DNA from 3 places in the Sphaerisporangium sp. NPDC051017 genome. Region 3 is predicted to be linked to each of the others. Evidence: riboswitches for the same ligand, from Rfam matches in the RefSeq annotation. Region 3 holds a riboswitch; each other region holds the start of a gene.
What was found. A riboswitch is a leader RNA that binds a small molecule or an ion and turns the genes downstream of it on or off. The one in region 3 is predicted to bind cobalamin.
Positions count from the first base shown of each region.

Region 1: another riboswitch for cobalamin. It lies ahead of cobN (cobaltochelatase subunit CobN); the one in region 3 lies ahead of AB0M95_RS03670 (ribonucleoside-diphosphate reductase subunit alpha).
Region 2: another riboswitch for cobalamin. It lies ahead of AB0M95_RS39725 (ABC transporter substrate-binding protein); the one in region 3 lies ahead of AB0M95_RS03670 (ribonucleoside-diphosphate reductase subunit alpha).

Region 1 covers NZ_JBFBCI010000021.1:52,945-60,760, forward strand. Annotated here, with positions in the region: gene cobN (cobaltochelatase subunit CobN) at 1-2,878, opposite strand, end outside; cobalamin riboswitch at 2,940-3,070, opposite strand; gene cobG (precorrin-3B synthase) at 3,201-4,664, shown strand; gene AB0M95_RS18795 (cobalt-precorrin-5B (C(1))-methyltransferase) at 4,729-5,817, opposite strand; gene AB0M95_RS18800 (cobalt-precorrin-6A reductase) at 5,853-6,611, shown strand; gene AB0M95_RS18805 (TetR family transcriptional regulator) at 6,660-7,223, opposite strand; gene AB0M95_RS18810 (alpha/beta hydrolase) at 7,344-7,816, shown strand, end outside.
Region 2 covers NZ_JBFBCI010000107.1:181-7,996, forward strand. Annotated here, with positions in the region: partial or broken gene AB0M95_RS39705 (hypothetical protein) at 1-23, shown strand, start outside; gene AB0M95_RS39710 (adenosylcobinamide amidohydrolase) at 72-755, opposite strand; gene AB0M95_RS39715 (ABC transporter ATP-binding protein) at 793-1,581, opposite strand; gene AB0M95_RS39720 (iron ABC transporter permease) at 1,578-2,501, opposite strand; gene AB0M95_RS39725 (ABC transporter substrate-binding protein) at 2,657-3,616, opposite strand; cobalamin riboswitch at 3,684-3,818, opposite strand; gene AB0M95_RS39730 (cytochrome P450) at 4,291-5,625, shown strand; gene AB0M95_RS39735 (terpene synthase family protein) at 5,622-6,494, shown strand; gene AB0M95_RS39740 (prenyltransferase/squalene oxidase repeat-containing protein) at 6,491-7,816, shown strand, end outside.
Region 3 covers NZ_JBFBCI010000002.1:233,556-241,371, forward strand. Annotated here, with positions in the region: gene AB0M95_RS03665 (ribonucleotide-diphosphate reductase subunit beta) at 1-576, opposite strand, end outside; gene AB0M95_RS03670 (ribonucleoside-diphosphate reductase subunit alpha) at 576-2,831, opposite strand; cobalamin riboswitch at 2,942-3,143, opposite strand; gene AB0M95_RS03675 (tripartite tricarboxylate transporter substrate-binding protein) at 3,275-4,237, opposite strand; gene AB0M95_RS03680 (hypothetical protein) at 4,454-5,647, shown strand; gene AB0M95_RS03685 (hypothetical protein) at 5,653-6,093, shown strand; gene AB0M95_RS03690 (polyprenyl synthetase family protein) at 6,090-6,638, shown strand; gene AB0M95_RS03695 (response regulator transcription factor) at 6,605-7,276, opposite strand; gene AB0M95_RS03700 (histidine kinase) at 7,398-7,816, opposite strand, start outside.

The sequences.
Region 1 (7,816 bases), on a different contig from region 3:
GGACGTGCGCGCGGACGTAGTTCTCGTCCTCCGGCTCGTCCAGGGACGCGACCAGGCGGACGGCGTCGTCCAGCATCACCACGACATGCGGGAACGCGTCGCGGAAGAACCCGCTGATGCGGACGGTGACGTCCACCCGGGGGCGGCCCAGCTCGGCCGGGCTCATCGGTTCCAGTCCGGTCACCCGCCGCGACGCCTCGTCCCACACCGGGCGGACGCCGAGCAGCGCCAGCACCTCGGCCACGTCGTCGCCCGCCGTGCGCATGGCGCTGGTGCCCCAGATCGACAGGCCGACCGAACGGGGCCACTCACCGGTGTCGGCGCGGTAGCGGGCGAGCAGCGAGTCGGCCATGGCCTGCCCCGTCTCCCAGGCGAGCCGGCTCGGCACCGCCTTCGGGTCCACCGAGTAGAAGTTCCGCCCGGTCGGCAGCACGTTGATCAGCCCGCGCAGCGGCGACCCGCTGGGCCCCGCCGGCACGTACCCCCCGTCCAGGGCGTGCAGCACGGCGTCGATCTCGTCGGACGTCCGCGCCAGCCGGGGCACGACCTCCGTCGCCGCGAACTCCAGAACCCGCACCACCTGGCCCGCGTCCCCGGCCGAGCCGTCCAGGACGGCCGCGCACACCTCGGCCGCCGCGCCCGGATCCCAGGCGCGCTCCTCCATGCCCTCGACCAGGGCCTCCGCCAGCGCCTCGGCCTCGTCCACGCCCGCGCGGCCGGCGGTGCCGTCCTCGGACAGGCCGAGCGCCTCCCGCAGGCCGGGAAGCGCGACGTTGCCCGCCCACATCTGCCGGGCGCGCAGCATGGCCAGCACGAGATCCACCCGGACGCGGCCCTGCGGCGCCTCGCCGAGGACGTGCAGCCCGTCGCGGATCTGCACGTCCTTCACCTCGCACAGCCAGCCGTCGACGTGCAGCAGGAAGTCGTCGAACTCCGCGTCGTGCGGACGGTCGGCCACCCCGAGGTCGTGGTCCAGCCGCGCGGCCTGGATCAGCGTCCAGATCTGGGCGCGGATCGCGGGCAGCTTCGCCGGATCCATCGCCGCGATCGAGGCGTGCTCGTCCAGGAGCTGCTCCAGCCGCGCCATGTCGCCGTAGCTGTCCGCGCGGGCCATCGGAGGCACGAGGTGGTCGACCAGGGTGGCGTGCGCGCGCCGCTTGGCCTGCGTTCCCTCGCCCGGGTCGTTGACCAGGAACGGGTAGACGAGCGGCAGGTCGCCGAGCGCCGCGTCCGTGCCGCAGGACGCCGACATCCCCGCCGACTTGCCCGGCAGCCACTCCAGGTTGCCGTGCTTGCCGACGTGGACGACCGCGTGCGCGCCGAAGCCGTCCGCCAGCCAGCGGTACGCGGCCAGGTAGTGGTGGCTCGGCGGCAGGTCGGGGTCGTGGTAGATCGCGATCGGGTTCTCGCCGAACCCGCGCGGCGGCTGCACCATGACCACGAGGTTCCCGGCGCGCAGCGCGGCCAGCACGATCTCGCCGTCCGGGTCGCGGGAGCGGTCGACGAACAACTCGCCCGGCGGCGGGCCCCAGTGGCGCTCCATGCCTTCCCGCAGGTCCCCGGGCAGGGTGGCGTACCACTCGCGGTAGCGGGCGGCGGAGATGCGGACCGGGTTGCCCTCCAGCTGCTCCTCGGTCAGCCAGTCCTGGTCCTGGCCACCGGCGGCGATGAGCGCGTGGATCAGCGCGTCGCCGTCCTGCGCAGCTACGCCCGGAATCTCCCCATCTGCACCTGTATCACCGATGTCGTACCCCCGGTCGCGCATTGCCGCCAGCAGGCGCACCACGCTCGCGGGCGTGTCGAGGCCCACGGCGTTGCCGATGCGGGCGTGCTTGGTGGGATACGCCGACAGCATCACGGCGATCCGCCGGTCGGCGGGCGGCACGTGCCGCAGCGCCGCGTGCCGGACCGCGATGCCCGCGACCCGCGCCGCGCGCTCGGGGTCCGCCACGTACACCGGGAGCCCGTCGGCGTCGACCTCCTTGAACGAGAACGGGACCGTGATGATGCGCCCGTCGAACTCCGGGATCGCCACCTGCGAGGCCGCGTCCAGAGGAGACAGCCCGTCGTCGCTGCCCTCCCACGTCTCGCGGTCCCCCGTGAGGCACAGGCCCTGCAGGATCGGCACGTCCAGCCGTGCCAACGCGCCCACGTCCCACGCCTCGTCGTCGCCGCCCGCCGACGCCGTGGCGGGACGGGTGCCGCCCGCGGCCAGCACCGTGACGACCAGCGCGTCCACCTGGCCGAGCACGTCCAGGAGCGCGGGTTCGGCCGTGCGCAGCGACGCGCAGTACACCGGCAACGCCCGGCCGCCCGCGTCCTCGATGGCGTCGCACAGCACCTGGACGAACCGGGTGTTCCCCGCCACGTGGTGCGCGCGGTAGTACAACACCCCGACGACGGGCCGCACGGCCACCCCGGCCTCCACGGGCCGGGCGTCCGGACGGTCCAGGATGCCCCAGTTCGGGGTCTGCGCGGGCGGCGCGAAGCCGTGGCCGGTCAGCAGGACCGTGTCGGACAGGAAGCGGTGCAGCTCGGCCAGGTTCGCCGACCCCCCGTGGGCGAGGTACGCGTGCGCCTCGGCGCACACCCCGCCCGGGACGGTGGACAGCTCCATCAACTCGGCGTCCGGAGCCTGCTCACCACCCAGCACGACCACCGGCAGCGGGCCCGCCAGTACGGCGTCCAGCCCTTCCTCCCAGACCCGCCGCCCGCCGAGCAGACGGACGACGACCAGCCCGGCGTCCTCCAGCAGGGCGGGAACGTCGGCGGCGGCGAGCCTCGCGGGGTTGCCCAGACGGTACGGCAGGCCGCTCGCGCGTGCGCTGAGCAGGTCGGTGTCGGAGGTCGACAGCAGCAGAACAGGGAGAACTGGCAGATCGCGCACGGCACGTCCTCACTCGGGATCCGCGCCCCGGGTAGTAGGTCCACACGGCCTGGAGTCTCCTGGCTCCCGGATCGACGCTCACCCCGGCCTTCCCGCCCGTTGCCGGGCCGTGGCCTGCGGTGGGGTTGACTCCCCGGTGACAGTGGCGGGACCGCGCCGGAATCACACCGGCTTCCTCCGTATTGCCGTCGCCTCTATGAGACCACGCCCCCCGCCGGAATGCGACCCCGCCCACCCCGTCCACGCCGGGTGCGAGGAGCCGGCCCGGAGGACCGCGGCGGTTCACGACGGATGGCGGGTTACGATCCTCGACATGGCAGATGCGGAGTTCGGGGAGCGGTCCCGGGCGGACGCCTGCCCCGGGGCGTTGCAGACGCATCCGGCGGCGGACGGAGCCGTCGCCCGGGTCCGGGTGCCCGGGGGGCTGCTCACCGGGGAGCGGCTCGCGGAACTCGGCGCGGCCTGCGCGGCGCTCGGTTCGGGGGTCGTCGAGCTGACCTCACGGGCTAACGTGCAGGTGCGCGGGCTGGACGGGCCGGGCGCGGAGCTGTTCGCCGAAAGGATGGCCGCCATCGGGCTTCTGCCGTCGGCCACGCACGAACGCGTCCGCAACATCCTGGCGTCCCCCTTGGCCGGGCTGGACGGTCGCGGGCTGATCGAGGTGGCGCCGCTGGTCCGCGAGCTGGACGAGGCCCTCGTCTCGCACCCGGCCCTGGCGGACCTGCCCGGCCGGTTCCTGTTCGCCGTGGACGACGGACGGGGCGACGTCGCGCTCCCCGCCGCAGACGTCGCCTACCTTCCCCTTCCCGCCGTGCACCTCCCCCGTCCGGCCACCGAAAGCACACGGCCACCCGCCGCGGACGTCCGGGGGGCGTTGCTGCTGGCCGGGCGGGACACGGGGCTGCGCGCCGCGCCCTCCGACGTCGTCCCCCTGATGATCGCAGCGGGCGAGGCGTTCCTGGCCGAACGCGCCGCCCAGGGTTCGGCCGCGTGGCGCGTCGCCGAGCTGGCCGACGGCCCCGCGAACATCACCGCCCGTGTGTCCGCACGGGCGCCGGGAGCCGGCCACATGTCCGGCCCCGGATCGGCGGACGGGCCCCCGTCACCGCCCGTCCAGGAGCAGTCCGGACGGCCGTCCGGGGGACTCGGCGGCAGCCGGCCCGCCTCGTCCATCGGCCTGGGCGATCGGCCCGCGCCCCGGCTTGGGCCCCTCGCCCAGACCGACGGACGGGTGGCACTCGTCGTCATGCCGCCGCTCGGACGGTTGACGGCCGCGCAGGCGTCCGTGCTGGCCGAGGCGGCGCGGGCGGGCACGGGTGAGGTACGGCTCACTCCATGGCGGAGCGTGATCGTCCCGGGTATGAGGACGGAAACCGCCGAATCGTGGCTCGCGAGGCTGGGCGAGGCCGGTCTGGTCACCGACCCGGCCTCTCCGTGGACCGGGGTCACGTCCTGCACGGGACGTCCGGGCTGCGCCAAGTCCCTGGCCGACGTCCAGGCGGACGCCACCCACGCGACCGGCCGGTCCGGCACCGGGCGCGCGACGGTTCAGGCGGCCACGGCGGACGTCAACGGCGAGACCCCGGGACGGAGGTTGCCCGTGCACTGGGCGGGGTGCGAGCGTCAGTGCGGGCGCCCCGGAGGGCCGGCCGTGCTCGTGGTCGCGACCGGGGACGGCTACCGCGTCGAATCCGGCGGCGAAAGCATGCGCCACCTGGGCATCGCGGAGACCGCGGCCGCAGTGGCGACGGCCAGGGCCGCACACCATGCCCACTGAGCCCACTGAGCCCACCACTGAGCCCACTGAGCCCGGTGAGCCCGGTGAGCCCGCTGAGCGCCGCTCACCCCGCGCGGCCGACGATGGTGCCCGCGCGGTCGATGACGACGACGTCGACCTCGACGGGGGCGCCGCGCAGCACTCCGAGGGCGGTGGTGCGGGCTCCGGCGGCGACAAGGTCTCCGAGCGGCAGTCCCGCCTCCTGGCAGATGGTGAGCGCCTGGAGGGCGGTGTTCGCGCGCAGGACGCGTGCGGCGAGGTCCTCGTCCCCGCCCGCGTCGCGCACCATCGCGGCGAGGGCGTCCGTACTGACCTGGGAGCGGCCCGAGTGCAGGTCGAGATGCCCGTCGGCGAGCTTGGACAGCTTGCCGATGCCGCCGGCCACCGTAAGCCGGGGCACGGGATGCCGCCGCAGGTACTTCAGGACGGCCCCGGCGAAGTCGCCCATGTCGAGCAGCGCGTCCTCCGGCAGGCCGTACAGCTCGGTCGCGACCTTCTCCGACGTGCTGCCGGTGCAGGCGGCGACGTGGACGTGCCCGGCGGCGCGGGCGACGTCGATGCCGCGCCGGATGCTGTCGATCCACGCCGAGCAGGAGTACGGCACCACGATGCCGGTCGTGCCGAGGATGGACAGGCCGCCCAGGATGCCCAGCCGGGGGTTCCAGGTACGCCGCGCGAGCTCTTCACCGTTCTCGACCGATATCTCCACGACCACGTCGCCCTCATCGCGGTACGCGGCGGCGACCCGGGCGACGTGGTCGCGGATCATCTGACGGGGGACCGGGTTGATGGCCGGTTCTCCCACGGCCAGCGGCAGCCCCGGTTTGGTGACCGTGCCGACGCCCGGTCCGGCGCGGAACGTCACCCCCGTCCCCGGTGCTCCGTGCCGTACGGTCGCGGTGACCAGCGCGCCGTGGGTGACGTCCGGGTCGTCGCCCGCGTCCTTGACCACCCCGGCCCGCGCCCGGTCCGCGCCCGGCGGGCCCTCCACCAGTTCCTCGACGGCGAGCGCGAACGCCGGCCGCTGCCCCCGGGGCAGGAAGATCTCCACCGGGTCGGGGAAGGAGCCGGTGAGCAGCGCGGTGTAGGCGGCCGTGGTGGCCGCCGTGGCGCACGCGCCGGTCGTCCACCCGTACCGCAGCCCTGTGGTCATGGGCCAAGGATGTACCACGTGAAAGGAAGCGGCAGATGAGGGGCGGCGTCCTGGTACTCGGCGGCACCGGGGAGGCGCGGCGGCTCGCGTCCGAGCTGGTCCGTGACCCGGGCGTCCGCGTGGTGTCGTCGCTGGCGGGACGGGTGACCGACCCCCGTCTGCCCGAGGGCGAGGTGCGGGTCGGCGGGTTCGGCGGCCCGGACCGGATGGCGGCATGGCTGCGCGAGCACGGGATCCGCGCGGTGATCGACGCCACGCACCCCTTCGCCGAGCGCATCACCGCCTCGGCCGTCCGCGCGACGGCGGAGGCGAGGGTTCCGCTGCTGGTGCTCCGGCGCCCGGGGTGGCGGCAGGACGCCGGGGACGACTGGCGCTGGGTGGCGTCCCTGGACGAGGCCGCCGCCGTCCTGCCCGCGCTCGGGCGCAGGGTCTTCCTCACGACCGGCCGCCAGGGGCTCGCCGCGTTCGCCGGCGCGGACGGCCTGTGGTTCCTGATCCGTACGGTCGACCCGCCGGAACCGCCGATGCCCGCCCACCACCACCTCGTGCTCGACCGGGGTCCGTACACGGTGGACGGCGAGCGGGCGCTCATGCGCGAGCACCGCGTCGACGTGCTGGTCACCAAGGACAGCGGCGGGACGATGACACGGGCGAAGCTCACGGCCGCGCGCGACCTCGCCCTGCCCGTGGTGGTCGTACGCCGCCCACCCCTCCCCGAGACCGCCGCCCTGGACACCGTGGACACCGTGGAGGCCGCACTGACCTGGCTACGCGCCCTACCGGGAACCCCCTGAACCACCGCGGAGCACCGGGCACGCGCCGATCCGCCGCAGCGGAATGCACTAGCCGGCGAGCAGGCGGCGGACGGAGTCGGCGACGACGTCCTCGCGCCGGACGCCCTCCATGTCGACGGCGGCGCCGAACTCGGGGTTGACCGCCGTCCACACGGCCGCGAGCTGCAGCACCAAGGTGAGCAGGACCCCGGGCGGGTAGTGCCGGGGCAGCACGCCCTCGTCCTGGGCGCGCGCGATGGCGTCGACCTTGTCGCGGACGCTCTTCACGGCGAGCGGCACGGGCGCGTCGGCGGCGCGTTCCAGGCGCTGCCAGGTCGCCAGCCGCATGACCTGCGGGTGCTCCTCGTAGCGGCGGGCCAGCCTGGCCGCGTACCCGGGCAGGTCGTGGACGTCGATCGGGGTGTCGGCCACCGTGTCGCGCACGATGGTCTCGAAGGCGGCGTCGAAGAGCTGATCTTTGCTGCCGAAGTAGTGGTAGATCTGCGCCTTGTTCGAGCCGGCCGCCTCGGCGATGCGGTCGACGCGTGCCCCGGCGATGCCGAACTCGGCGAACTCCCGCAGAGCGGCGTCCAGCAGGCGGCGTCGTGTGGCTTCGGCATCTCTCGGCGGCATGCCCCCAGATTAGCCTCCTAACCATTTAGTTGACAACTCCGCGAGGGGTGGCCTAGCTTCTAACCAACCGGTTAGAAGACAGCTCGACCGGCAGACGCCCGTAGACGAAAGAGGCCCCCCATGCTCGGCACCGACCCCGCCATCCACTGGCGCGACGCGCTGTCCGCCAGGCTGATGCAGGCGATGTTCCCCGCCATGTTCCGCCTGCAGTACTCCTCGCCGGACGTCCAGTTCGCGACGAAGAAGATCGCCAAGCCGTCGCGCATCACGATCCCGACCCGGCACGGGAAGGTGCGGGCGCTGCTCTACGCGCCCACCCCCGAGGACGTCACGGCGGCCCTCGCCTCGGGCAGGCGGCCCCCGGTGCACCTCATCACCCACGGCGGCGCCTTCATCATCCGCGTGCCCCGCCAGGAGGACAACATCGCCCGCTACCTCGCCTCCGAGATCGGCTGCCACGTCGTGATCCCCGACTACGACACCGCCCCCAAGGTCCGCTTCCCGGTCTCCGAGCAGCAGACCTACGACGTCTTCCGCTGGATCCACGAGAACGGCCACGTCCACGGCTGGGACGGCGAGCGCGTCTCGGTGGG
Region 2 (7,816 bases), on a different contig from region 3:
GGGTGCGCTACCGCCCCGCTTAGACTCGTCCGACCAGGCGCGGATCGACCGCCTGCTGGGCACCGCCGCCTTCACCTCGTAGCCCCGAGGGCGTCGCCGGGCTCGACGTCGTTGGCGGCGGCCCACGCGTGCGCGCCCTCCAGTACGGCGTGGTGGACGGCGCGCGCGACGCGGGCGCCCCAGGTCGAGCGGGGGCCGCCGAACGCCTCCTGCGGGCCGGTGGCGGGCACGGCCACGCAGACGGCGTCCGAGGCGGTGCCCGTGCAGGCGTACCCGGCCTCGATCAGGGCCTGGGTCTTGGCCTCCGTCACCGTCATCACGGTGTTGACCAGGGCGGCGTCGCTCATGGCCACGGGGACGGCCACGATGATGTTGATCGTCCCGGGGTGGACGGGCTCGCGCCGCACGGGCCGCAACTCCGGGTCGGGCGCCCCCTCCGGCGACGCGGCCCAGGTGGGGACCCGCAGCCCGACGGTCGCGACGGCCTCGGCTCCCCCGTCCTCGCGGCGGGTGTAGCGGGCGACCGAGGCCGCGGTCATCATGCCGACCCCGGGGCCCGGCGGAGCGAGCTCCCTCAGGTGTTCCGTCGGGTCCATGCGTGCGTACCCGGCCACCACCTGCGCGTTCAGCACCCACTCGCGCGGGCCGATGCCGCCGCCGAGGACGGCCGAGGAGATCATGCGCCAGCCGGGGCCGAACTCCCACAGAAGCGAGGCGAGGCGCGCGCCGTCCTCGTGCCGGTGGCTCAAAGACAGCACGGGCGCTCCTCACGGGCGGGTCTCATGGGCGGGCTCATGGTCGCACGAGGTTGACCAGCGGGCGTCCGCCCGGGCCGGCGCTCACGTGGACGCGCGCGCCGAAGTGGCGGGCGAGCAGCGGCTCGGTGAGCACGTCCCCGGCCGGGCCGGACGCGATGTGCCGGCCGCCGGCGATGAGCAGCATCGTGTCGGCGTACTGCCCGGCGAGGCCGAGGTCGTGGATGGTGGTGACCACGGTGAGCCCGTCGGCGAGGCGCAGCCCGTCCACGAGCTCCAGCACCTGCTGCTGGTGGCCGAGGTCGAGGGCGCTGGTGGGCTCGTCCAGCAGCAGGACGGGCGCCTGCTGGGCGAGCGCGCGGGCGAGGACGACCCGCCGGCGCTCGCCGCCGGACAGGTGGCCGAGCGGGCGACCGGCGAGCGGGGACAGGGAGAGTCGTTCGAGCACCGAGCCGGTGATCTCCCTGTCCCGGCGGGACTCGTGGCCGAGATAGGAGATGTACGGCGTGCGGCCCAGCATGGCGTACTCGAACACGGTCATCGCCGGGGGGAACAGCGGGTCCTGCGGAGCGTACGCCATCAGCCGGGCGCGCTGCCGGGGCCGGAGGCCGCGCGCGGGCGCGCCGTCGACGAGCACCTCGCCCCGGGACTCCACCATGCCCATCATGGCGCGCAGCAGCGTGGACTTGCCCGCGCCGTTCGGGCCGATGACCGCCAGCCATTCGCCGCCGCGCACCGACAGCCCGACACCGGACAGGACGGGCCTCCCGTCCAGCGAGACCTCCAGGTCCCGCACCTCGACCGGGGGCGCGCCGTCCCCGGTCACACGCTCACCGCCCGGGTGGCGCGCAGGACGCCGACGAAGAACGGCGCCCCGACGAAGGCCGTGACCACGCCGATCGGCAGCTCGGCCGGGGCGAGCATCGTGCGGGCGAGCAGGTCGGCGAGCACCATGAACGCGGCCCCGCCGACCAACGACAGGGGCAGCACGACCCGGTAGGAGCCGCCCGCCAGGCGCCGCACGACGTGCGGGACGACCACGCCGACGAACCCGATGAGCCCGCTGACCGCGACCGCCGACGCCGTGGCCAGGGAGGCGGCGCACAGGACGACGAGCCTGACCCGCCGGGCGTCGACGCCGAGGCCGACCGCCTCGTCGTCCCCCACCGACAGCACGTCCAGCAGCCGCCCGTGGGCCAGCAGGACCACCGACGACACCACGGCGTACGGCGCGACCAGCCACACCTGAGACCAGTCGCCGCCGATGCCGCCGAGGATCCACGAGTAGATCTTCTGCAACTGCTCGACGCGGATCTGCTGCACGAACGCCTGGAGCGCGGCGAGGAACGACGACACCGCGACCCCGGCCAGGACGAGCGTGGCCGTACCGCCACCGCGTCCCGCCGTACTGCCGAGCGCGTACGCCAGCAGCACCCCGCCGATCGCCCCGCCGAACGCCGCGAGCGGCACCAGACCGTCCACCTGGATCAGCACGATCATCAGGGTGGCGGTGAAGCCTGCGCCCGCGGCCGCGCCGAGCAGGTAGGGGTCGGCGAGCGGGTTGCGGAACACGCCCTGGTAGCCGGCGCCGGACATCGCCAGCAGGCCGCCGACGATCGCCGCCAGCACCACGCGGGGCAGGCGCAACTGGACGAGCAGCCCCTTCTCGACCGGCGACAGCCCGGAGTCGACCGTGACGAAGGGCAGCCGGTCGAGCAGTTCGAGCGCCACGCCCTTCAGCGGCATGCCGACCGCGCCGATCACCAGCCCGAGCAGCACGCAGACGGCCAGCACGGCGAGCGCGACCGTGAGGGCGGCCGTCCGCGACCGCGCCGAAGCCCCCGGGGCCGCGATGGGCGCCGGGGACTCGGGCGGGGGCTCGGTGGAAACCGTCGCGGGTTTCAGCCGGAGGCCTTCCCGACGGCCTCGCCCACCATTTCGACGAGGTCGACGACGCGCGGCCCCCAGCGGGAGGCGATGTCGTCGTCCAGGGGGATCACCCGGTCGTTCTTGATCGCCGAGAGCCCGGCCCAGCCCGGCCGCTTGGCGAGGGTCTCCTTGGACTGGCCGCAGCACTTGATGTCGGCCAGGAAGATCAGGTCGGGGTCGGCCTTGACCACGAACTCGCTGGACAGCTTGGGGTAGCCGCCGGCCGTGTCGGGCGCCTTGTCCGCGATGTTGGTCAGCCCGAACAGGCCGTAGATCTGGCCGAGGAACGTGCTGGAGGTCACGGAGTACGGCGTGCTGTCCAGCTCGTGGAGGTAGGTCAGGTTCTTGCCCTTGGGCGCGGCGGCGGCGAACGCGTCGATCCGTCGCTTCATGTCCGCGGCGACCTGGCCGGCCTTCTCTGCGTTGCCGGTGGCCGCCCCGAGGTCGGTGACCTCGTCGTAGGCCTCGTCCAGCTTGGTGGCTGCGGGCTCCAGCAGCACCGGGACGCCGACCTTGGTGAGCGCGGCGACGACGCCGTCGATGTCGTTGGACACAATGACCAGGTCGGGCTGCTTGGCGATGATCGCCTCGGCGTTGGGCTTGAACCCCGACAGGTCGGTCTTGGGCGCCTCCGGAGGGTAGTTCGACTGGTCGTCGACGGCGAGGACCTGAGGGCCCGCGCCGATCGCGAACAGGGTCTCCGTATGGCTGGCCGACAGAGAGATGATCTTCGTTGGCTTCTTGGCGATCGTCACCGGGCCGTTGCCGGCCTGGACGGTCACCGGGAAGCCCGCGGCCTGCGCGGTTTCGCCGGGGGATGTGGCGGGGGCGGGGGTGGCGGTGGTCTCTGCGGTGCCGGTCGGCTGGCCGCATCCGGCCAGCGTCAGCGCACCCAGCAACGCGCCCGCCAAGGCCGTGCGTACGGGCCTCACGTGGGTTCCTCCTGTTGCCGGGAAACAAGGGACCCGTGATGTGGGACGGATCACCCTTTTCCACGAGGGTTGACGACGTCGGCGCGGCAGGAGGCGACCTGGCTCGATCCGGGAGGATCTCACAGTTGCGGGACAGCGCCGGACTCACACCGGCTTCGCTCCACGCCGCGCGTCACTGGAAACCGTATCAACTGGGTTTATTGCCGCCTCCAACGCGTCGGGTTCAGGGCGCTGTGCCCATGGCCTCGCTCCGCTCGGCGGTTCAGGGCGCCCTTCAGGGACCGGCTCCGATCAGACCCACCGACGCTGGTTCCACGCTCGGCTCCCCGACGTGTGCCGACACTGGCGGCGAGACTAGCCCAGCCCAGGGCGTACCGGTCACGAGCCGCATGACGGCGGATATCCGGACAGTACAACCTGCCGTAGCCGGCCGGACCTTTGACCGAAAATCTTGCTCCAGGTCAGAAGATCGTGATATCAACTCGATCATGTGTCACTTTGCCGTAAGAGTAGCCGCTTGGGAAGTTTGCGGCTTCTGCGGCACCCGGTGTTCGACGTAGAGCTCCCGGCGAGACGAGGAACCCCTCGTAGCGGTGCGCCTCTGGGTCGTTGAAAGGGTGGAGAACGTCGGAATGCCGGTTGAAATCAACGCTGCCCGTACCGGGAAACGGACCATGCTGGCACGGGTGGCGCCGGCGATCGTGCGCGACCCCGCGAACGGCCTGGCCGCGCTGGGCAGGCAGGCCGGCGGGCGAATCGTCCGGCTGAACCTGGGCGTGCTGCGGCCCTACCTGGTGACCCACCCCGACCACGTCCAGCACGTCATGCGCGACAACTGGACCAACTACAGCCGCCAGGGCATGTTCTGGCAGCCGCTCGGCCGCCTGCTCGGCGACAGCATCCTCGGGGACGGCCCCGGCTGGGAGGCCAGCAGGAGGATCCTCCAGCCGCTGTTCACGCCGAAGTACGTCGCCGCGCTCGCCGGGACGATCGCCGCCACCGTCGACGCGCGGATCGAGGAACTGGAGGCGCGCGCCCGCTCGAAGGAACCGATGGACGCCGCCCGCACGATGGGCGCCATCGTCAACCAGAGCGTCGTGCGCGTGCTGTTCGGCGACCGGATCTCCCTGCGGGACGGCGAGCGCCTCACCTCCGCCTACCACACGGCCGACGCGGCGGTCTTCACCCGGCTGCTCCTGCCGTTCATGCCGTACCGGGTGCCGTTGCCCGGAGACCGGGCGTTCAAGACCGCGGTCTCGACCATCGACGAGATCATCTTCCCGTTGATCCGCGAGGTCCGGCGGGAGGCGGCCGACGGCTCCGACGTCGTCTCGGCGCTGTGCCGCGCCCAGGAGGCGGACGGCACGCCGCGCGACGACCGGCGTGTCCGCGACGACCTCGTCAGCATCTACGCGGCGGCGTCGGTGACGACGGCGTCGACGCTCACCTGGACCTGGCCGCTCCTGGAAGCCCACCCCGAGGTGGCCGCGAAGGTGTACGCCGAGATCGACCGCGTGGTCGGCACCGGCCCCGCCCTGCCCGCGCACGTGCCCGAGCTGCGCTACACCAAGATGGTGCTGCAGGAGGTCATGCGCCTCTACCCCTCCGGCTGGCTGCTGCCCCGCACGGTCGTGCGGAGCGAGACCCTCGGCGGAACGCGCCTGAAGGCCGGGTCGATGGTGCTGATCAGCCCGTACGTCACCCACCGGCTCGAAGAGGTGTGGGACCGGCCGCTGGAGTTCGACCCCGAGCGGTTCTCCCCCGACCGCGGCGAGCGGCGGCACCGGTACGCGTACTTCCCCTTCGGCGGCGGCGCGCACCAGTGCGTCGGCAAGCACCTGTTCTACATGGACGCCCCGCTGATCATGGCCGCCATCCTGAGCCGGTTCCGCCCGGCGGCGCTCGGCGGCCGTACCCCCGCGCCCGCGGCGACGGCGCTGCTGCGCCCGCGCGGCACGGTGGGACTCCGGCTGCTTCCCGTGAACTGCGCCGGGCAGGGCCCGCGATGACGGCTCCCGCCCGCGAGTGGCCGGGCGCCACGGAGTCCGGGCTGATCTGCGCGGTCGCCGGAAGCTCCCAGCGGCAGATGCGCGAATGGCTCGAGGCCTACCCTGGCCTGTTCTCGGCCAAGCCGTTCGACGACGCGCTGACCAGCACGTTGTCCCTGGCCATGGCGTTCAGCGGCCCGTGGTTCACCGCCGAACGGCTCTCGGTGGCCAACAAGGCCACCCTGTGGGCGTTCGGGCTCGACTGGCAGGTGGACTACGTCGCGGCCTCGGCGCCCGAGGTGGACGACATCGCCCGCCGGTGCCTGGCCGCCGCCGACGGCGCGGACCCGGCCCCCGGCGACGACCTGGCGCGGTTCCTGGCCGACCTCCGGCGGGACCTGTCCGCCGCCCCCGCCTTCCCCGCGCTCGGGCACGTCTGGCGCGAGGAACTGCGGGTCATGCTGGCGGCGATGCGCCTGGAGCGGGAGTGGCGCGACGCGGGCACGGTCCCCTCACTGGAGCAGTACCTCGGCAACGCCGACAACCTGGGCTTCACCTTCGTCTTCGTCTCCCATCTGATCCACACCGGCGCGCCGTCCGGCGCCATCGCGGCGGTGCGGGAGGCGGCTGCGGCCGTGCAACGGGTGATCCGCCTGCTGAACGACCTCGGGACCTACCGGCGGGACGTGGAGTGGGGCGACCTGAACGCCCTGCTGCTCGGTGCGCCCCGCGAGGAGGTGGACCGGCGCCTCGCCGCGCTGGCGGCCCGGGCCAGGGAGCTGATCGAGCCCCTGCGGGACGGCGACCCCCTGATCGCCGGCTACCTCGAACGTCAGATGGACTTCTGCGCGGGCTTCTACCGGCTCGCCGACTACTGGGGCGACTTATGAGCATTCACGGTGACGCGCTGACCGCCGACGTCGCCGCCGAGGCCCGAACCCTGGTGTCCGGGCTCATGACGCGCCCGTGGGGTGACGCCTCGCCCTCGGTGTACGAGACGGGGCGGCTGGCGGCCCTGGCCCCGTGGCTGACCGGGCACGCCGAGCGGATCGCGTTCCTCGTGGGCACCCAGCGCCCGGACGGCCTGTGGGGCCCGCACGAGGACTACGCGCTCGTCCCCACGCTGAGCGCGGCGGACGCGCTGCTCGGCGAGCTCGTCCGGACCTCCCCCGCCTGCTCCCCGGCCGTGGCGGAGGCCGCCGGACGCGCCCTGCGCGCGCTCGGGCTCCGGGCGCGGCGGGGCTTCGGCGCGCCGCTGCCGGACATGCCCGCGATCGAGCTCGTCGTCCCCGCACTGGTCACCTCGGTCAACCGGCTCGTCCGCGCCCTCGCCGGCTCCTCCGTGCCCGGGGCGTGGGAGTCCTGCCCGCTCCTGCCCTTCCCCGAGGACATGGACGACGCGCGGGTGCGGCTCGTCCGCGAGCGCCTGCGGCAGGGCGCTCCCCTGCCGGTGAAGCTGATGCACGCCCTGGAGGTCGCGGGCGAGGCCGCCGTGCGGGCCCCCGCCGTCGTGGTGACCCCCGAGGGGACGGTGGGCGCGTCCCCGGCCGCCACGGCCGCCTGGCTGGGCGAGCCCGGCGGCCCCGGACGGTCGGCGCCGCTGGCGCACGAGCACCTGGAGGCCGTCGTGCGGCTGTCGGGCGGCCCGGTGCCGTGCGCGGTCCCGATCACGGTGTTCGAGCGCGGGTGGGTGGTGAGCTGGCTGCTGCGCGCCGGCATCCCTGTGGACGTGCCGGTCGAGCTTGTGGCGAGCCTCGGCGAGCGGATCGACCCCGACGGGGTGGCGGCGGGGCCGGGGCTGCCCGCCGACGCCGACACGACGTCGGTGGCGCTGTACGCGCTGGCGCTGCTCGGCGCCCCGCGCGAGCCCGGCAGCCTCTGGGCGTACCACACCGGCACGCACTTCAGCACGTGGCTCGGCGAGGACGGGCACTCGACGACGGTGAACGCCCACGTGCTGGACGCGTTCGGCCAGTTCACGGCGGCCCGCCCCGACGCGCGCCCGCGCTACGCGGAGGCCGTCCGGCGGCTGGCGGCCTGGCTGTGCGCGCGGCAGCGGGCGGACGGGAGCTGGACGGACCGCTGGCACGTCTCGCCGTACTACGCCACGGCGTGCTGCGCGCTGGCGCTCGGCGAGTTCGGCGGCGCCGCGTCGCGCCGGCCGGTGCGGCTGGCGGCGGACTGGGTGCTGTCGTCCCAGCGCCCGGACGGT
Region 3 (7,816 bases):
CAGCCCGCGCGAGCGCAGCCAGTACACGTACGCGAAGGCCCCGTAGAAGAACAGCCCCTCGATGCAGGCGGCGAAGCAGATCAGGTTGAGCAGGAACGCCCGGCGGTCGTCCCGCGTCTCCAGGCGGGCCAGCCCGTTGATGGAGTCGATCCAGCGGAAGCAGAACTCGGCCTTGTCCCTGATGGACGGGATGTGCTCGATCGCCGCGAACGCCTTGGCCCGCTCGTCGTGGTCGGGCAGGTAGGTGTCCAGCAGCGTCAGGTAGAACTGCACGTGCACGGCCTCCTCGAAGAGCTGCCGCGACAGGTACAGCCGCGCCTCGGGGGCGTTGACGTGCTGGTAGAGGTTCAGCACGAGGTTGTTGGCCACGATCGAGTCGCCGGTGGCGAAGAAGGCCACCAGCCGGTTGATCAGGTGCCGCTCCCCCGCGCCGAGTTTGGCGAGGTCGGCGAGGTCGGACTGGAGGTCCACCTCCTCGACCGTCCAGGTGTTGCGGATCGCGGCCCGGTACCGCTCGTAGAACTCCGGGTACCGCATCGGGCGCAGGGTCAGGTTCATGCCGGGGTCGAGCAGCATCACTGGCACGCCTCGCAGATCTCAGGGTTCTCGAGGGAGCACGCCACGGCCTCGGAGACCGCGATCGGCGTGGCGGCGGGTCCGGCTACAGGCCCGGTGAGAGGCTCTGTGGCCGGCTCGGCGGCGACGGTCGTCTGCGCGATGCGGGTGGCCGGACGCGAGCGCAGGTAGTACGTCGTCTTCAGCCCGGCCCGCCAGGCGTAGGCGTACATCGACGACAGCTTGCCGATCGTCGGGGTCGCCATGAACAGGTTCAGCGACTGCGACTGGTCGATGTACGGCTGGCGCGTGGCGGCGAGATCGATCAGCGCCTTCTGCGGCAGCTCCCAGGCGGTGCGGTACAGCACTTTCAGGTCCGCCGGGATGGCCGCGATGTCCTGGACGGAGCCGTCGGCGCGCTTCACCGCGTCCCTGACCTGCGGCGTCCACAGCCCGCGCTCCTGGAGGTCGCGCACCAGGTAGCGGTTGACCTGCAGGAACTCGCCCGACAGGGTCTCGCGCTTGAACACGTTGGACACCTGCGGCTCGACGCACTCGTAGCAGCCGACGATGGAGGCGATGGTGGCCGTAGGCGCGATCGCGATCATCAGCGAGTTGCGCAGCCCGGTGGCCGCGATCCGCTCGCGCAGGGCGGCCCACTCGCCGGGGTGGACGGGCCGCGCCGCCGGGTAGTGGTCCAGGTGCAGGACGCCGCGCGCCGCCCGCGTGTCGGCGTACGAGGGGTGCGCGCCGTCCGCCTCGGCGAGGTCGCAGGACGTCTGGTACGCGGCCAGCGCCATCTCCTCGCTGACGCGGCTGGACAGCGCCAGCGCCTCCGGCGAGTCGAACGGCAGCCGCAGCGCGAAGAACACGTCGGCCAGGCCCATCACCCCGAGCCCGATCGGCCGCCAGCGCTTGTTCGCCGCCTCGGCCTCCGGCGTCGGGTAGAAGCCGCGGTCGATGGACCTGTCGAGGAACCGCACGGCCGTCGCCACCGTGGCGCGCAGCCGCTCCCAGTCGAGCCCGTCCTCCACCAGGTGGGCGGCGAGGTTGACCGAGCCGAGGTTGCACACGGCGGTCTCGGCGTCGCTGGTCACCTCCAGGATCTCGGTGCACAGGTTGGACAGGTGGATGACGTTCCCGGGCAGCGCCGTCTGGTTGGAGGCGCGGTTGGAGGCGTCCTTGAAGGTCATCCAGCCGTTGCCCGTCTGGGCCAGCGTGCGCATCATGCGCCCGTACAGGGCCCTGGCGGGGACCTTCCGGACGTACCGCCCGGCGGCCTCGGCCTCGCGGTAGGCGGCGTCGAACGCCTCGCCCCACAGGTCGGTCAGCTCCGGGACCTCCTTGGGGTCGAACAGCGACCACTCGCCGTCCGCCTCGACCCGGCGCATGAACTCGTCCGGGATCCAGTTGGCCAGGTTCAGGTTGTGGGTGCGGCGGGCCTCCTCGCCGGTGTTGTCGCGCAGTTCGAGGAACTCCTCGACGTCGGCGTGCCACGGTTCGAGGTAGACGCAGGCCGCGCCCTTGCGCCGCCCGCCCTGGTTGACGGCGGCGACGCTCGCGTCCAGCGTGCGCAGCCACGGGACGATGCCGTTGGAGTGCCCGTTGGTGCCCCGGATCAGCGAGCCGCGCGAGCGGATCCGCGTCCAGGCGATGCCGATGCCCCCGGCGTACTTCGACAGGCGCGCCACCTGGCCGTACCGCTCGTAGATCGCGTCCAGCTCGTCGCGCGGCGAGTCCAGCAGGAAGCACGACGAGAGCTGCGGGCGGCGGGTGCCGGAGTTGAACAGCGTCGGCGAGCTCGGCATGTACGACAGCGTGGAGATCAGCCGGTACAGCTCGCCGGCCTCGGCGACGGTGTCCGCCAGGCCGCAGGCCACGCGCAGGAAGAAGTGCTGCGGGCGCTCCAGCACGCCCCGGGTCACGGGGTGGCGCAGCAGGTAGCGGTCGTAGACGGTGCGCAGCCCGAAGTACTCGAAACGGTCGTCGCCGCCGGCGTCCACCAGCCCGTCCAGCACGGCCGCGTTGTCCCGGACGAAGTCCGCCAGGCGGTCCTGGACCAGCCCCGCCGCGTGCGTGGCCGCGACCGACTCGGAGAACGACCGCACGCCGTGCGCGGCGGCCTCATCGGCGATCTCCTCGGCGAGCAGCCGCGCGGCGACGCGGGAGTTGGCGGGGTCGGCGATGACCCGGGCGGCGGCCTCCTCGATGGCGAGCCGCCTGTGCTCGCTCCCCGCCTCCGGCCGGTACACCGGCCGCGAATCCGTCACCGTCACGTGCTGTCTCCTTCGTGCGCTCGGATCACCCCGGAGGAAGGCACGGCGGAGCACGACCGGGCACCCGTGAGCGGGCATGCCGGTCTCCCCGTCCGGCGGCCCTCCCTCGGGGCCTGGACGACGTCACCGGCAGGTCTTCGGACTCGCGGGCGCACCTCACACGCCTACTGGCCGTCGCTTCCCAGGCCGCGGGCGGCCCAGTGCTGATGTGACGGCGGTCGTTCCCGCTCACCGCTGCGGGGCAGTCCCGGATTCGCACCGGATTCCCTCTTGCCTCGCCCCGAGGAGCGAACCAGCGACGAGCATGGATCCTACATCTAGTGTCCGGCCCCGCAACAACCCCTATAGGTTGTGTCGCTCCCATGCACCCAGCGTGACCATCCACCCCCATCCGGGACGTGGAGACGACCGATCGAGCCGACGGGTCACGGCGCGTCGTGGCGCTACACGCGGACGCCGAGGGCGCCGAGGGCGCGGCCGAGGCGGGCGGACTCCACGCCCAGCCATTGGCGGAACTCGTCGCCGTCGAGGTACAGCGGGGTCCAGCCGTTGCGTACGCAGATCGCCTGCCAGCGTGGCGAGTCCGCGACGCCGCGGCACATCAGGGCCAGCGCCGCCCTGTCGGCCTCGGCGAGGTCGCCGGATCCCAGCAGGCCCCGCCAGTTCGCGCAGTACAGGTGGACGTCGGACTCCAGCAGCGTCGGGGCCTCGACGCCGGGCAGGCGGTCGGGCGAGGACACCGCGAGCACCCGCAGCTCCCCCGACCGCACGCGCGGCCGCACCGCCGCGTGCCCGGAGATCGCGACCGGGGCGCGTCCGGCCGCCAGCGCGGCGACGGCCTGCTCGCAGGTCGGATAGGCCGCGTACCGGACCAGGCGCGGGTCGACGCCGAGGCTCTGGGCCAGCATGCCGAGCAGGACGTGGTCGACCCCGCCCGTGTTCCTGCCCGCGACGGCGAGCCGGGACGGGTCGCGCCGCAGCGCGTCGGCGAACGCGCCGAACGTCGTCAGGCGCGAGGCCGCCGGGACGACCAGGAGCTCCCACTCGCCGCAGAGGCGGGCCAGCGGGGTGGTGCCGGCGAAGGCGGTGGCCTGGCGGACGTCCCGCACCGTCCCGACCAGCTCGGGCTCGGCCATCAGCATCATGCCGGGTTGCCGGGCGCGGGTGAACTCGGCCAGCGCCGACTCGAGCGGCCGGTTGACGACCCGCACCGCTCCGGCCAGCGACTCGCGCTCGGCCACTCCTTTGAGTGACCGGGCGATCATGTCCGTCTCGCCTCCCGCCGGCCCGGGCACCACCATCGAGACCGTGGCGGCGGCGAGCCTGCGGGGGTCGGTGGCGCTCCCGCATCCGGTGGCCATTGCGACAAGCCCCGCCCCGAGCGCGAGCACCTGGCGACGACGCATGGTTCACGCCCTTTCCCCCGATATCACCTAAATGCCCAGCTCATCGCCCCCGCACACGGCCCTCACCCCCCTCCACGGACCGGCGGGACCGCCTTCGGCGAAGGCTCGATCCCCCGTGCGGGGGATGGGGTTCCCGATGTGGGGGGAGTCGCCGGGGGCGGGCCGGGCGGGAGCGTGGGGGTGCGCTCAATTCGTATCCCCGCGAAGGAGATCATCGTGTCGACGTCCCAGCAACCGGCGAGTTCGTCGTCGTCGCCCGTCTCGCCCGCCGCTCCGGAGCGCCCTCCGGAGCCTCCCTCACGGACGTCCCCGGGATCGTCCCCCGAAACGGGCTCCGGGACGCCGACCGGAGGAACACGGCGGGGAATCGGGGCCGCCGTCTGGGGCGGTTACGCGGCCGCCGTCTGGGCCGCCGTCTACGGGATCGTGGCCCTCAACTGGACGATTTCCGGCAAAGGCTTCCCCTTCGGACCCGACGCGTTCACCAGATCGTCACCCCTGTTAAGGGAGGTCTCCCCGCAGGCGGGGGCGCCCGTCTTCGCCGCGGTCCTGCTCGTGACCACGGTGGCGCTCCTGGCCATGGCCGGACGGCACGCGGTGATGCCGGGACGCGCCCTGCGGGTCTCACTGCTCGCCTTCGGCTGGACCGTGACGGCCGTCCTGCTGGTCGGCGTGCCGACCGTGGACGTGCTGGCGCTCACCGGCTACGCGCCGATGCTCATCCTCGGCGCCCCGTTCGGATGGCCCTCGGACGTCGACTACTCCCGGGTGCTCGACTGGTCGCTGCTGAACCAGTTCTGGTCCCTGGCGGGCGGATTCCTGCTCGCGTTCGCGGTGCTGTCCTGGCAGCGGCGCAGCCGTGGCGCGTGCTCCCGATGCGGCCGGGACGACGACCACCGGCCCGGGGACGGGCTCCGCGTCCTTGCGTGGAGCCGCCGGGCGACGATCACCGCCGTGGTGATCCCCCTCCTGTACGCCGCGAGCCGCTTCGCCTGGGCCGTGCACATCCCGCTGGGCATCGACGACGCGATGCTGCGCTTTCTGTGGGACTCGGGGGCCGTCTGGGCGGGTTTGGGGCTCGCGAGCTTCGCCACGGTCGGCGCGATCCTCACCCTGGGGCTGGTACGGCGCTGGGGCGAGGTCTTCCCCCGCTGGGTGGTCGGCCTCGCGGGCCGCCGCGTGCCGGTCAAGCTGGCGGTGATCCCGGCGGCGTACGTGGTCCCCATCGTGATCACGGGCGGCATCGGCATCATGACCTCGCCGGAGCTCGTGAACATGACGGGCTACAGCCCCGTCCTCATCGCCACGCACCTGCTCTGGCCGCTGTGGGGCGTCGCCCTCGCCGTCGCGACGTACGCCTACTACCTGCGACGCCGCGGCGCCTGCCGGACCTGCGGACGCGAGGGATGACCGCCATGCGAACGGACCCCGGCCCCCTCGCCCTGGAACCGGGCGGCGTCTCGCGACGGACGGGCGGCACCGGCGACGACCTGGCCGTGTGGACGCGGCGCGCCCTGGCCGAGGTGGAAGATCTGCTGGCCTCGGCCCTGCACAGCCCCGGAGACCCCTTCCTGACCTCCGTCGCCACGCACCTGCTCGGCGCGGGCGGCAAGCGGCTTCGCCCGAGAATCGCCCTGCTCGCCGCGACGTTCGGCGACCCGGACCGGCCCGGAGTGATCCGCGCGGCGCCCGCCTCGTCAGCGGGCAGATCCGCGAAATCGCCGGCGCGCAGGACGCCGCCGGCCCGAACCAGCACACGCGAGGCGGCGTCCCGAAGCCGGACTCCACCGTGCGAGACAGCGGTCCGGGGGGACGTCGCGGCGTGGGGCACGGGGACCCTGAGCGGTACCACATGAGTGTCATCGCCGACAAGACCGCCGCGCTGTTCGCGCTGGCCGCGCGGCTCGGGGCGCACGCCGCGGGGGCGCGCCCCGAGCTCCGCGACGCGCTGGGCGAGTTCGCGGAGGCGTACGGCATCGCCTTCCAGTTGTGCGACGACGTGCTCGACATCGCCGAGCCGTCCTCGCGCGCGGGCAAACCGGCGGGCGCGGACCTGCGGCAGGGCGTTCCGACGCTGCCGATGCTGCGGGCCCTGCGGGGGCGGGGCCGCGGACCGGCGCGGCTGCGCAGGCTGGTGGCCCGGGGGCCGATCACGGACGCGAACCGCCTGGCCGCCGTGACCCGCCTGCTGCGGGACTCCTCCGGCCTCGCCCAGGCCCGTGCCGAGGTCGAGCGGTACGCGGACCGGGCCCGCCGCGCCCTCGGCGCCCTGCCGGACTCCCCCGCGCGCGCCGCCCTCGACGGCATGTGCGACGAGCTCGTGTCCCGCGCGTCCGGCCGTCCGGCCTCCGAGGCGGGCTCTCGGGCTCACCCCTCGGGGCTGACGAAGCCGGACTCGTAGGCGGCGATCACGGCCTGCGTGCGGTCGCGGACGGCGAGTTTGGTGAGGATGTTCCCGACATGGGTCTTGACGGTCTCGGCCCCGACCACCAGGTGGGCGGCGATCTCGGCGTTGGACAGGCCTGTCGCCATGAGCCGCAGGACGTCCTCCTCCCGGTCGGTGAGCCGGGCGCGGCGCAGCCGGTCGGCGGCCGGGCCCGTGGCCGCGGGCCCTCGCCCGTGGGAGCCGGCCAGGCGGCGGATCGCGGCGGGGAACACCAGGGACTCGCCCCGTGCCACCACCCGCACGGCCTGTACGACCTCCGCCGGGCGGGCGCGCTTCAGCAGGAAACCGTTCGCGCCCGCCCGCAACGCCTCGTACACGTGGTCGTCGTTCTCGAACGTGGTGACGACGAGCACCTTCGGGGGCGCGGCGGAGGCGGCCAGCAGGCGGCGCGTCGCCTCGATGCCGTCGATGGCGGGCATCCGCACGTCCATGAGCAGGACGTCGGGCCGGGAGCGCGCCACCATCGCCATCACCTCGGCGCCGTCGGCCGCCTCGCCCACGACCTCCAGATCGGGCTGCGCGTCGACGATGACGCGCAGCCCGACCCGGATCAGCTCCTCGTCGTCGACGATGGCCACGCGGATCGCCGTCACACCGCCCTCCCTGCCGCGCCGACGGGCGAGATCACCGTCACACCACCTTCCGAAGCGGGCAAGGCCCGGACGCCCGGCAGCCGGAGCAAGGCATCGGGAACCGGACGGAAAGCGGGCGGATTCATCGGGGCGGCTCCACCGGGAGGCGTACCGACACCTTCCACTGCCCGCCGTCCGGCCCGGCGGTCATGGAGCCGCCCAGGATCGTCACCCGCTCCCTCATCCCCGCGAGCCCCCGCCCGCCCTCGCGGGCCGCGGGGACGCCGGTCACGGGGTTGGTCACCTCGATGGCGAGCGCGCGGGCGTCGGCGGCGACGCGCAACGCCACGGGGACCGGCCCGGCGTGCCGCAGTACGTTGGTGAGGCTCTCCTGGATGATGCGGTACCCCTCGCGCGACACGGAGGCGGGCAGATCGTCCACCGGCCCCTCGACCTGGGCGCGCACGTCGACGCCGGTGCCGCGCGAGTGCTCGACGAGACGGCGCAGCCCGCCCAGCCGGTGCTCGGGCGCGCGATCCGCGGACGAGCCGTCCCCCGGAC